Regions from separate parts of the Pseudomonas sp. SDO5591_S426 genome, predicted to be linked through region 1. Evidence: predicted binding sites of a transcription regulator. Region 1 holds the regulator's gene; each other region holds the start of a gene.
The links. Region 1 encodes FliA, which starts transcription of late flagellar genes. Its sites were predicted from a motif close to CTAAAGTTTNNNNNNNNNNNGCCGNTAA; they were not measured.

Region 1 (3,250 bases):
TGGAGGAAGCCGGCGCCCCCTTTTACAGTGTGAAAACCGCGAAAAATTGCATTGAGCAAATCCGCATCATCCGGACGGCTTTCCAGCTCGACCAGTTGCTCGGACAGTTGCTCTAGAATCTCGCCGGCCTCAACCAGGAAATCCTGAAGGATCTCTTCATCGGCGCCGAAGCTCATTAATGGTGTGCTCCTAACAGAACAGGTCTAAAAACCTAAAATCCAAGGCTGGATAACAAATCGTCCACATCGTCCTGACCGGACACAACGTCTTCTCTTTTATCGGCATGAATCTGCGGACCTTCACCCTGAGAGAGATGTTTTTGTGGATCTTTTTCTGCAAGCATCGCTTCACGGTCATGTTCGATGCCCGCAAAGCGGTCCACCTGACTGGCCATAAGCACGAGCTTGAGCAGGTTGCTCTCAACTTCGGTGACCAGTTGGGTCACTCGCTTGATCACTTGACCTGTGAGGTCCTGATAATCCTGGGCAAGCAGAATATCGTTGAGGTTGGTCGACACGGCGCGGTTGTCAGTGCTGCTGCGCGCCAGGAATCCGTCGACGCGACGGGCCAGCTCGCGGAACTCTTCAGCCCCGACTTCGCGACGCATGAAGCGTCCCCAATCGGTGCTCAAGGCCTGGGCTTCGTCAGCCAGGCTGTTGACCAGCGGCGTGGCGTTTTCCACCAGATCCATGGTGCGGTTGGCCGCGGCCTCGGTCAGCTTGACCACATAACCCAGACGCTCGGTGGCGTCGGTGATCTGTGACACTTCCTCGGCTTGCGGCATGTGCGGGTCAATCTGGAAATTGACGATCGCGCTATGCAGCTCGCGGGTGAGCTTGCCCACTTCCTGATACAGGCCGCGGTCACGGGTCTGGTTGAGCTCATGGATCAATTGCACAGCATCGCCGAACTTGCCCTTTTCAAGGCTCTCGACCAGTTCGACGGCGTGTTTTTTCAGGGTCGATTCAAAATCGCCCTGCGAAGATTCGTTATGCCCCATAGCTCCCCCGTGGCGCAGTTCAACCGATGCGTTCGAAAATCTTCTCGATTTTTTCTTTCAACGCCTGGGCCGTGAAGGGTTTGACCACATAGCCGTTTACACCGGCCTGGGCCGCTTCGATGATCTGCTCGCGCTTGGCTTCAGCGGTCACCATCAGCACCGGCAGGTGCTTGAGCTTTTCATCGGCACGCACGTGGCGCAGCAGATCGATACCGGTCATGCCAGGCATGTTCCAGTCCGTTACCAGAAAGTCGATGCTCCCGCTGTTGAGAACCGGAATGGCGGTAGTGCCATCGTCGGCCTCGACCGTGTTGGTGAACCCAAGGTCACGCAACAGGTTTTTTATGATCCGCCGCATCGTTGAGAAGTCATCAACGATGAGGATTTTCATGTTCTTGTCCAATTCGACCTCCAAGCAGACTAAAACGCGCCCAGCACCTGGGCGCGCCATTTCAATCAATCTGGCAAAACACTCGATGACTGTCTGGAGTACAGCGGATCGAGACCGGCGCGGTTCATCACCCCACCAGCCACGTCACAGTGCCCCCACACTGCCTTCAGCGCGCTCGCCACTCTCCCAAACGCCCCCGCAAACGGGCCGCGCACTGGCTGTGTAACTGGCTGACCCGAGACTCGCTGACTCCCAGGACCTCACCGATTTCCTTGAGATTCAACTCTTCGTCGTAGTACAGCGCCAACACCAGTCGCTCACGCTCCGGCAAATTGGCAATCGCGTCCGCCAGCGCCGCCTGGAAGCGTTCATCTTCCAGATCGCGTGACGGCTCGAGATGAGCACTCGCGCCATCCTCGTGCAGCCCTTCGTGTTCGCCGTCCTGCAACAGATCGTCGAAACTGAATAACCGGCTGCCCAGGGTGTCGTTCAAAATCCCGTAATAATCGTCGAGACTCAATTGGAGTTCGGCCGCAACTTCGTGATCTTTAGCGTCACGGCCGGTTTTAGCTTCAATCGAGCGAATGGCATCGCTGACCATGCGGGTATTGCGGTGGACCGAACGTGGCGCCCAGTCCCCCTTGCGCACTTCATCGAGCATGGCGCCGCGGATGCGGATGCCCGCGTACGTCTCGAAACTCGCGCCTTTGCTAGCGTCGTATTTGGTGGAGACTTCCAGCAGGCCGATCATCCCGGCCTGGATCAAATCTTCGACCTGGACACTGGCCGGCAGACGCGCCAGCAAGTGATAGGCAATGCGTTTGACCAGCGGCGCATAACGCTCGATCAGCTCGTACTGCGCATCGCGTGCCGACTTCTTGTAGAGGTTGTAGCCGCTGGCTGTCATAGAACCGGTCCTGCCGTTTGTTGCACGAGGCGCTCGACGAAGAATTCCAGATGCCCGCGCGGGTTGGCAGGCAGCGGCCAGGTGTCGACCTTCTGTGCGATCGCCTTGAACGCCAGCGAGCACTTGGAGCGCGGGAAGGCTTCGTAGACGGCACGTTGTTTCTGCACAGCCTTGCGCACGCTTTCGTCGTAAGGCACGGCGCCGACGTATTGCAGGGCGACGTCGAGGAAGCGATCCGTGACTTTGGTCAACTTGGCGAACAGGTTGCGCCCTTCCTGCGGGCTCTGGGCCATGTTGGCCAGGACGCGGAAGCGGTTCATGCCGTAGTCGCGGTTAAGCAGTTTGATCAGCGCGTAGGCGTCGGTGATCGAAGTCGGCTCGTCGCAGACCACCAGCAACACTTCCTGGGCCGCGCGAACGAAACTGACTACCGAGTCACCAATACCCGCAGCGGTGTCGATCACCAGCACGTCGAGGTTGTCGCCGATGTCGCTGAAGGCCTGGATCAGGCCGGCGTGCTGCGCCGGGCTCAAATGAACCATGCTCTGGGTGCCGGACGCGGCCGGAACGATGCGGATGCCGCCGGGGCCCTGCAACAGGACGTCGCGCAGCTCGCAGCGGCCTTCGATCACGTCGGCCAGGGTACGTTTGGGTGTCAGCCCCAGCAGAACGTCGACGTTCGCCAGTCCCAGGTCGGCGTCCAGCAGCATGACGCGCCGGCCAAGCTCAGCCAAAGCCAGGGACAAGTTCACTGACACGTTAGTTTTCCCGACGCCACCTTTGCCGCCGGTCACCGCGATCACCTGTACGGGATGCATGCTGCCCATGTTATTTCTTTACCTTGTCTTGCATAGACGGAGGCCACATTACTGGCTGCGCGTTCGCAAACGGAACAATGCATGGCAGACCATCGATGTAGGTACAAAAACTATTCATTGTTACCTCAGCCTAC
Region 2 (3,250 bases), on a different contig from region 1:
ATGAATAGGTCGCCGCGCCAAGTCCGCCACCGGCCAGCGCTTCGGGACTCAGGCGCGCCATCATCAAGGTGTCGGTGAGGACCATCAGCATGTGCGCCAACTGCGAGGCAATCAACGGCCCCGACAGCCGCAGGATGGCCCAGAGTTCAATACGTGCTGGATGCTGCATGGTCATCACGCTCGATTTTCAAAGAGAACAGGAAAGCACCGATTCTCGGCGCTCTGGTGCGTTTGCACAAAGGGATAAAAAGGATGGGTGGCATGATTCAAACTCATGCTGGAGAGTTTCTGCTAGGGTGACTCGACCCCGCTATAGGAGCTTTCTGAATGTCACGTCGTCTTCCTCCCTTGTATGCCCTGCGCGCATTCGAAGCGGCGGCGCGACACAGTTCGTTCACCCGCGCCGCCGAAGAACTGTCGATTACCCAAAGTGCGGTCAGTCGGCATATTCGTACGCTCGAGGAGCATTTTGCCTGCCGCTTGTTTCACCGCAGTGGCCGCAACCTGCAACTGACCGAGTCGGCGCGCTTGCTGTTACCGGGCATTCGCGAGGGCTTTACCGCCCTGGAGCGCGCCTGCAATACCTTGCGCGCCGAAGATGACATCCTGCGCATGAAAGCCCCCTCGACCCTGACCATGCGCTGGTTGCTGGCGCGCCTCAGCCGCTTCCGCCATTTGCAGCCGGGCAACGAGGTGCAATTGACCAGCGCCTGGATGGATATCGACTCAGTGGACTTCAACGACGAGCCATTCGACTGTGCGGTGTTGTTGAGCAACGGCCATTTCCCACCGGACTGGGAGGCGAGCTACCTGTTTCCCGAGGAACTGATTCCGGTGGGCGCGCCCAACTTGCGCGACGATCAGCCATGGGACGTCACGCGCCTGGCCAATACCGAACTGCTGCACCCGACCCCGGACCGGCGCGATTGGCGCAACTGGCTGGAGCGCATGGGCCTGGCGGATCAGGTGTCGCTCAAGGGCGGGCAAGTGTTCGATACGCTGGAGCTCGGCATGATCGCTGCGGCGCGGGGCTATGGCGTGTCCATGGGCGATCTGCTGATGGTGGCGGAGGATGTGGCGCAAGGACGCTTGAGCCTGCCATGGCCGACCGCCGTCGCCAGCGGCGAAAAGTATTACCTGGTGTGGCCGAAAACCCGTCCCGGTGGCGAGCGCATGCGTCGGCTCAGCGACTTCCTGCAAGGCGAAGTCCGGGCCATGGAGTTGCCGGATGTCGTGCACCTGAGCTGAATCGATGAAGCCGCTGCAATAGCGGCCTTGCGCCATATCCTGCCACGCCGCTCAAGTATTCCTGTTCGCCGCCGAAAATCTTCACGTAGGACCTTCGTGCAGGTTCGACGCTATCCCCATTATTAGAAATTTGCTGAGTGTGCGTCGCGATCAGGATGATCCGATTGCTCGGCCAGGAGCTGTCATGTCTCAACCTCGTGCCCGGATCGCCTCACAGCTTGGTCTTGCGCTCGCCGTGATACTGGCGATTGTCATTACCGGCAGTACCCTGTTCGCCCTGCGTTCGCTGGACTCGGCCAACCTCGCCACCCGCGAAGAGCATCTGGCGAGTGAAGCCCGGCTGCTGGCCGATCAGCTGAGCACCTTTCACAGCACGTTGCGTGAAAGCACCCAGCGCCTGGCGGGGTTGTTCGAGACGCGCTTCAGCAGTGGGCTGAGCGTGCACGCGGACGAGCCGGTGGTCGTGGCAGGCGTGCAGACGCCGGGGCTGCACCTGGGCAACGTGGTGCTCAACAACAACTTCAAGGAAGTGGACGAATTCAAGCAGATGACCGCGGGTGTGGCCACGGTGTTTGTGCGCAGCGGTGAAGACTTCATTCGAGTCAGCACAAACGTCACCAAACAAGACGGCAGCCGCGCCATCGGTACTGTGCTCGATCACGCGAACCCGGCTTACGCCCGATTGATGGCGGGGCAGAGCTTCGTGGGTCGATCGCTGCTGTTTGAACGCTTCTACATGTCGCAGTACACCCCGGTGCGCGACAGCAGTGGCAAGGTCATTGCGGTGTTGTACGTCGGTTTCGATTACACCGACGCGCAGAAAGCCCAGTTCGAAAACCTCAAGCGCTTCCGCATCGGCCAGACCGGTTCCCTCGCGCTGCTGGATGAGCAGAACAAATGGCTGGTGCCGATTGCTGGCGTAGAGGCGCTGGACCAAGCCGTCCCGGCCATCAACGCGCTGGCGAAAACCCCGGGCAAGGGCGAGTTCTGGAGCGACAAGGTCGAAGATTTCTACAGCATCGCCGTGCCGTTCCAGGACGGGCCGTGGTCGGTGGTGGCGAGCATGCCGAAAACTGAAATCAGCGCCGTGACCTGGAGCGTCGGCATTCAGTTGGCCATCGGCAGCCTGTTGGCGATGTTGCTGGCGGTGGGATCGGCGGTCTGGCTGTTGCGCAGCAAACTCGCGCCACTGGGCGATCTGGTACGTCAGGCTGAAGCCTTGGGCGCCGGTGATTTGAGCGTACGCCTGAGCGTGTCGAGCAACGACGAAATCGGCCAACTGGCCCGCGCGTTCAACCAGATGAGCCAGGCACTGTCGACCATGGTCGAGCACATTCGCAACGCGTCCATGGAGGTCAACAGCCGCGCCCAGGCCTTGTCCGGTTTGTCCGGCGGCGCTTACGAAGGCATGGAGCAGCAGTCGGGCGAAATCACCAGCATGGCCGGTGCCGTGGAAGAGTTCAGCGCCACGTCGTTGAACATCGCCGACAACATGGGCAGCACTCAGCGTCTGGCCCAGGAAAACGCACAGCAAACGCAGATCGGTCGTACCTCGATGGACGAAGCGTCCTCGTCGCTGGAGCAAATCGCCGGTGCGTTGAACAGCACCGCGACGGTGATCAACACCTTGGGCCAGCGTTCCCAGGAAATCGGCGGCATCGTCGGTGTAATTACCTCGATTGCCGAACAGACCAACCTGCTGGCACTCAACGCCGCAATCGAAGCGGCTCGCGCCGGTGAGCAGGGTCGCGGTTTTGCGGTGGTGGCGGACGAAGTGCGTAACCTGGCCTCTCGGACCCGTCAGGCTACGGACGAAATTTCCGTGATGATCCAGAGCATTCAGCAAGAAACCGGCAACGCCATCAGCACCATGGAACAGGGCAATGTGCTGATGCAGGAAGGCTTGTCGCGTAACGCCAACGTGGCGTCGGCACTGGCACGGATCGACGAGCAAAGCCGTTCGGCCGGCCAGCAATTTGCCGCGATCACTACGGCGACCCAG
Region 3 (3,250 bases), on a different contig from region 1:
TCGAAACATTCAATGCCTGCGGGGATCGTTTGATATGAAGTCAGGACGCATGAGCGAAGCGGATGTCGCGGCCTTTTGCCTGGCCTTGCCGGGCGCACGGGAAGATTACAAATGGGGTGGCGTGCGGGTATTTTCGATTGCCGGGAACAAGATGTTCGCCTTGCAAAATTTGCGTGGCGATTCCCTGGCGTTCAAGGTCGACAAGGATCTGTTTCTCGGTCATTGCGACCGACCGGGCATTCATCCGGCGCCTTATCTGGCGCGTGCCCAGTGGATCATCATGGCAACGCCCTACCCTTTGGGCGCCGAAGAACTGCAAGGTCTGTTGCAGCGTTCCCATCAACTGGTGGTCAGCAAACTGCCCAAGCGTACTCAGGTCGGGCTGCTGCTCTGATTCCTTCTTTTATTAGAACTTAGAACAACGCGAACAGCTGCGCGCCGAGGAACAACTGGTCGATCCAGAACACCTGGTGCAGCAGCACAATGAGCCAGAACACCACTTGAAACGAGACTTTGCGCGTCTTGTGTCGAAACACCTGTTGCGCGAGCAACGCACCCGGCCAGCCGCCGGCGAATTCCAGGGCATGCAGCACGTTTTCCGGGGTTCGCCTTTGATCGGCGCGGGCATTGCGTTTGTCGCTCCAGTACAGCAAAAACGCCAGCACGCTGACGATGCCGTAGGCTGCCAGCGGTATCAGCGACACCCCTCGCAGCCACAACGACATCGAACCGAACAACGGCAGCGCGCACAGGATCGCAAACACCAGCAGTTTCAGCCGGGGATTGCGGATCTCGCCTCCGGAGTTACGCCCGGGGTTGTTGCGCGCGCTGGAGTCACTCATGGCTTGGCCGCAGTCCAGTCGACCCAGCCAAACTGCCAGGTGGCCAGAATCAGCAGGCCGAACGCGATGCGATACCAGGCGAACGCCGCATAGCTGTGGCTGGCGATGAACTTGAGCAAGCCCCGAACAGCGATCATCGCGAAGATGAATGCCGTGACGAAGCCGATCGCGAACACCGGGAAGTCAGACGGCACGAACAGGTCGCGGTACTTGTAGCCCGAATACACCGCCGCGCCCACCATGGTTGGCATGGCCAGGAAGAACGAGAACTCGGTGGCGGTCTTGCGCGACAAGCCGAACAACAAACCGCCGATGATCGTCGAACCGGAGCGCGATGTGCCCGGAATCATTGCCAGGCACTGGGCGAAACCGACTTTCAGGGCATCTTTCCAGGTGATGTCGTCGACGGTTTCGGCATGCACTTCATGTTGGCGTTTTTCAGCCCACAACATGACGATACCGCCCACTACCAACGCAGTGGCCACCGTGATCGGATTGAACAGGTAGTGGTGAATCAGGTCGGCGAAAATCACCCCCAGTACCACGGCCGGCAGGAAGGCGATCAGCAGATTGGCGGTAAAGCGTCGAGCGCTCGGCTGGGTTGGCAAACCGATGACGACGTCGAAAATCTTCCGGCGAAATTCCCACACCACCGCCAGGATTGCCCCGAGCTGAATAATGATGTTGAACGCCATGGCGCGCTCGCCGCCGAAGTTGAGCAGGTCAGCGACAATGATCTGGTGCCCGGTACTCGAAATGGGCAAAAACTCCGTCAGCCCCTCTACAACCCCAAGAATCAAAGCCTGAAAGGCAGTCCAAAGATCCATCAATCCCCCAAAAGGCTATGCGTCGACGCATGCCCCGTTAGTATTTTACAAAGCGTTTATCGCGCTTAGCGTAGTTGAAATTCCACGAGCGCAAGATCCCCGCCGCCTCTGAAAAACCCGTGAAAAATCAATTTGTATTCAGGTTTTACCGCGCGGGGCCGAAATCCTATCAGACAAGTCTGAAAAGCGCTGCCGCGTTATCGGACCTGCCAGGATGCTGGCGATCAATCATTACAAAAACAAGAAACCCCAGAACAAGAAATCGGAGCACCGCGTTATGAACAGCTTGCGCAATATGTCGATCAGCCGCCGTTTGTGGCTCATCCTGATCGTGGCCGTCATGATGCTGTTGGCCTTGGGCGTGATGATGCTCAAGCAGATCCACGATGATTTGTACGACGCCAAGGCGCAGAAGACCCAGCATGTGGTGCAGACCGCCAGCGGCGTTCTCAGTTATTACCAAGGCCTGGAAACCGCCGGCACCCTGACCCGCGAAGCCGCGCAGAAACAGGCGTTGACCGCTATTCGCGGCCTGCGTTACGACCAGAATGATTACTTCTGGATCAACGATCTGACGCCCGTGATGGTCATGCACCCGGCCAACCCCAAACTCGACGGCCAGAACCTGTCTGCGATCCGCGACCCGGACGGTTTTGCGGTGTTCAACGAAATGGTTGCCGTCGCCAAGAGCAAAGGCGCCGGGATCGTCAATTATCGTTGGCCGAAGCCCGGTGCCAGCGCACCGGTCGAGAAAACCTCCTACGTCAAATTGTTCGAACCGTGGGGCTGGGTGATTGGCTCGGGCGTGTACATCGATGACATGCAGGCCGAGTTCTACGGACAGGTCTGGGAAGCTTCTCTGATCGGCCTGGCCATCGCACTGATCATGGTGGCGCTGGTGATGCTGATTGCCCGCAGCATCGTCCGCCCGTTGCAGGAAACTGTGAACGCAATGGCCAATATCGCCAGCGGCGAAAGCGACCTGACCCGCAGCCTCGACACCCACGGCCAAGACGAAGTCACGCAACTGGCGCGGCACTTCAATGCCTTCACCACCAAGCTGCGGCTGGTGATCGGTGAGTTGCAGGTGTCGGCGAGCGCCCTCGGCCAGTCGTCCAGCGAATTGGGCAATGACGCCACTCAGGCCCAGCAACGCAGTCAGCAACAGTCGCAGCAGATGGAGTTGGTGGCCACGGCTATCAATGAAGTGACCTACGGCGTGCAGGACGTGGCGAAAAACGCCGAGCATGCCGCCAGTGAAATGCGCGATGCCGAAGCGCAGGCGCAGCAAGGCCAGATCAACATCGACGGCAGCCTGCAACAGATCGACACGCTGTCTTCGACGATCGATCAGGCCGTGGAAGTGATCCGTACGCTGGCCGCCGAAAGCACCCAGATCGGCAGCGTTCTGGAAGTGATCCGTTCCATCGCCGAGCAAACCAACCTGTTGGCCCTCAACGCTGCAATCGAGGCTGCCCGGGCCGGTGAGCAAGGTCGCGGTTTCGCGGTTGTGGCGGATGAGGTTCGTCTGCTGGCCCAGCGCACTCAAAAGTCCACGGCAGAAATCCAGTCGATGATCGA
Region 4 (3,250 bases), on a different contig from region 1:
CTTCAGCCTGACGATGCCCGGCTTCCATGGTCTGCACGGCAGTGCTGGCGGTTTGTTGCAGCTTGGCGATCAGGGCGTGAATCTGCCCGGTGGATTCGCTGGTGCGTTGCGCCAGTTGACGGACTTCGTCGGCGACCACCGCAAAACCACGGCCCATCTCACCGGCGCGGGCCGCTTCGATGGCGGCGTTGAGCGCCAGCAGGTTGGTCTGGTCGGCGATACCCTTGATCACGTCGACCACTCCGCCGATTTCGTCACTGTCCTTGGCCAGTTGGGTCACGGTCTGGCCGGTTTCACCCACGACCACCGACAGGCGTTGAATCGCTTCGCGGGTTTCCCCGGCGATGTCACGACCGCGACCGGTCAGGCGATTGGCTTCCTGAGTGGCGTCGGCGGTGCGTTGTACATGGCTGGCGACTTCCTGAGTGGTGGCGGCCATCTGATTGACGGCGGTCGCCACTTGCTCGGTCTCGACGCGCTGACGTTCCAGGCCAGTGGAGCTGTTGTGCGCCAGGGCATCGGATTGCTTCGCCTGATCGGTCAGGTGTTCGGCCGTGTCCTGCAGACGAGTCAGGCAGGTTTTCAGGCGTGCTTCCTGGCTAAGGATCGACATTTCCAGACGCGCCTGGGCGCCACGGCTGTCGGTGTACATCTGTGCAATCAACGGGTCGGACGTGGTCTGCTCGGCCAGTCGCAGCAAACGCTTGATGCCGCGTTGCTGCCAGCTCAGGCCCATCAGGCCCAGCGGCACCGAAAGACCGGCCGCCAGGGCGAAACCCCACTGCGAGGTCAGGGTGGCACCGATCATGAAACTCAACTGGCTGACCAGAATGAACGGCAGCCAGTCCTGCAGGACCGGCAACCATTTATCCGTGGAAGGAATGGCCGACTTGCCTTGGTTGATGCGTTGGTAGAGCGCTTCGGCGCGGTGAATCTGTTCGGCGGTGGGTTTGACCCGCACCGACTCGTAACCGATCACCTGATTGCCTTCGAAGATCGGCGTCACATAGGCATTCACCCAATAGTGATCACCGCTCTTGCAGCGATTCTTGACGATGCCCATCCATGGCAAGCCTTGTTTCAGTGTGGCCCACATGTGCGCGAACACCGCTGCCGGGACGTCGGGGTGACGCACCAGGTTATGCGGCGCACGGATCAGTTCCTCACGAGAAAACCCGCTGATCTCGACGAAGTCGTCGTTGCAGTAGGTAATCATGCCTTTGGCATCGGTGGTGGAAATCAACCGTTGCTGGGCCGGGAAGGTCCGCTCGCGTTGTGTAATTGGCTGGTTGTTACGCATGGCTTTTTAATCCGCAAGGCTTTCAAGTGCTGTATCGGCCTCTATCGGGATTTGTTGAGAATATTTTTCGATAATCAGTGGCACGTCGCAAAACGACCCTTGCGTCAGCGCGCCAGCATCGGATAGGTGAACAGGCCAAAGTGCAGCACGTTCAAGCCGAAATGCGTGGCAACGGCTGCGGCCAGTCCGCCAAAACGGTAGGCCAGTCCGTATCCGACGCCGGCGAGGCTCGCCAGCAACACCCATTGCCAGCCAGCCCCAGCGTGCACCAGGCCGAACAACAGCGAGGCGAGCAGCAGCGCGAGGTTTTCGCCGTACGCCAGGTGCTTGAAGCATCGGCTCAGACCGCCCTGGATATAGCCGCGAAACAGCGCTTCTTCCACCAGCGTCACCAGCAGCAGATTGTTCAGCAGCCACAGCCATGCATGGTCCGGCCATTTCGGCGCCCAACCGATGACGCCCAACAACAGCGCGCCACCCAAGGCCAACACAGCGCTCAGGGCCAGCGCCATAGGCACGGCATGTAGAAACAGTCGCAGCGAACGCCGGCCGACAATCCACGGACAGGCCAGCAACAACCAGAAGCCGATCAGGGGTTTGTCCAGATTCAGGTGCATGGCGAACCGCACGGCATCGTCGGTGAAGCGCTGAGGTGGAATGACTCGACCGTTGTAGAACCCCGGCAGCCAGTGCATCGCCAAGGCCAGGGCAAGGAAGATGAACAGACCGTGGCCGAGGTAGCGACCGAACTGAAGTTGTTGTTGGCGGACGGCGTAACCGGCGATCAGCAACAAGCCGACGGAAATCCCGGCGAGCCAGCCGAGTCGGCCATAGGTCAGGGCCATGCCGTAGCCGAGGGAAAGCAGGGCCAGAAGCGTCCATGGCAGGGCGAGCATTGTTATTCCTTGTGCATAAAAAAACTGCGGATACCTCAGTCCCTGTGGGAGCGGGCTGTGTCGGCCGCAACATAGAGGTGGGCGATTGTACGGGTGACTGCCCAAATAAAAACACCGCCCGAAGGCGGTGTCTTTGTCAGCGCACAACTACGACGCAATCAACTGCCGCAACACGTAATGTAAAATCCCTCCCGACTTGAAGTATTCCACTTCATTAAGTGTATCGATCCGGCACAGCACCTCGATCCTTTCACTGGTGCCGTTTTCACGATTGATGACCAGCGTCAGGTTCATCCGTGGTGTCAGCTCAACGCCGGTCAGGCCAAGAATGTCCAGGGTTTCGGTGCCTCTGAGGTTCAGGCTCTTGCGGTTCTGATCGAGTTTGAACTGCAGCGGCAGCACACCCATGCCTACCAGGTTGGAACGGTGAATGCGTTCAAAGCTTTCGGCGATGACCGCTTTGACCCCCAGCAGATTGGTGCCCTTGGCCGCCCAGTCGCGGCTCGATCCGGTGCCGTATTCTTGCCCGGCGATCACCACCAGCGGCGTCCCTGCGGCTTGATAACGCATGGCCGCGTCGTAGATCGCCAGCTTCTCTCCGGTCGGGATGTAGAGGGTGTTGCCGCCTTCTTCGCCGCCGAGCATTTCATTGCGAATGCGGATGTTGGCGAAGGTGCCGCGCATCATCACTTCGTGGTTACCACGGCGCGAGCCGTAGGAGTTGAAGTCGCGCGGCTCCACGCCTTTCTCGCGCAGGTAGCGGCCCGCCGGGCTGTCAGCCTTGATGTTGCCGGCAGGGGAAATGTGGTCGGTGGTTACCGAATCGCCCAGCAGCGCAAGAACGCGCGCGCCACTGACGTCCTTGACCACCGGCGGTGGTCCGCCAATGTCATCAAAGAACGGCGGATGCTGGATATAGGTTGAGTCGTCCTGCCAGACATAGGTCGCTGCTTGCGGCACTTCGATGGCTTGCCACTGTTCATCGCCGGCAAACACTTCGGCGTACTCCTTGTGGAACATGGCGGTGTTGACCTGTTCCACGGCCTCGGCGATT

Region 2: a site for FliA is predicted at 1,299-1,326, ahead of ACW9JC_RS24815 (methyl-accepting chemotaxis protein). Genes of this name have one in related genera too.
Region 3: a site for FliA is predicted at 1,807-1,834, ahead of ACW9JC_RS18135 (methyl-accepting chemotaxis protein). Genes of this name have one in related genera too.
Region 4: a site for FliA is predicted at 1,332-1,359, ahead of ACW9JC_RS05835 (methyl-accepting chemotaxis protein). Genes of this name have one in related genera too.

The regions. Positions count from the first base shown of each region.
Region 1 is NZ_JBSVXD010000026.1:25,898-29,147, reverse strand. Features, by position in the region: gene ACW9JC_RS08340 (chemotaxis protein CheA) at 1-176, opposite strand, end outside; gene ACW9JC_RS08335 (protein phosphatase CheZ) at 212-1,000, opposite strand; gene ACW9JC_RS08330 (chemotaxis response regulator CheY) at 1,020-1,391, opposite strand; gene fliA (RNA polymerase sigma factor FliA) at 1,558-2,298, opposite strand; gene fleN (flagellar synthesis regulator FleN) at 2,295-3,125, opposite strand; gene flhF (flagellar biosynthesis protein FlhF) at 3,242-3,250, opposite strand, start outside.
Region 2 is NZ_JBSVXD010000180.1:7,292-10,541, reverse strand. Features, by position in the region: gene ACW9JC_RS24825 (NorM family multidrug efflux MATE transporter) at 1-169, opposite strand, end outside; gene ACW9JC_RS24820 (LysR substrate-binding domain-containing protein) at 328-1,248, shown strand; gene ACW9JC_RS24815 (methyl-accepting chemotaxis protein) at 1,433-3,250, shown strand, end outside.
Region 3 is NZ_JBSVXD010000092.1:2,860-6,109, forward strand. Features, by position in the region: gene ACW9JC_RS18115 (LysR substrate-binding domain-containing protein) at 1-38, shown strand, start outside; gene ACW9JC_RS18120 (MmcQ/YjbR family DNA-binding protein) at 35-394, shown strand; gene ACW9JC_RS18125 (DUF1294 domain-containing protein) at 414-842, opposite strand; gene ACW9JC_RS18130 (undecaprenyl-diphosphate phosphatase) at 839-1,669, opposite strand; gene ACW9JC_RS18135 (methyl-accepting chemotaxis protein) at 1,947-3,250, shown strand, end outside.
Region 4 is NZ_JBSVXD010000016.1:15,247-18,496, forward strand. Features, by position in the region: gene ACW9JC_RS05835 (methyl-accepting chemotaxis protein) at 1-1,300, opposite strand, end outside; gene ACW9JC_RS05840 (CPBP family intramembrane glutamic endopeptidase) at 1,405-2,196, opposite strand; gene acnA (aconitate hydratase AcnA) at 2,344-3,250, opposite strand, start outside.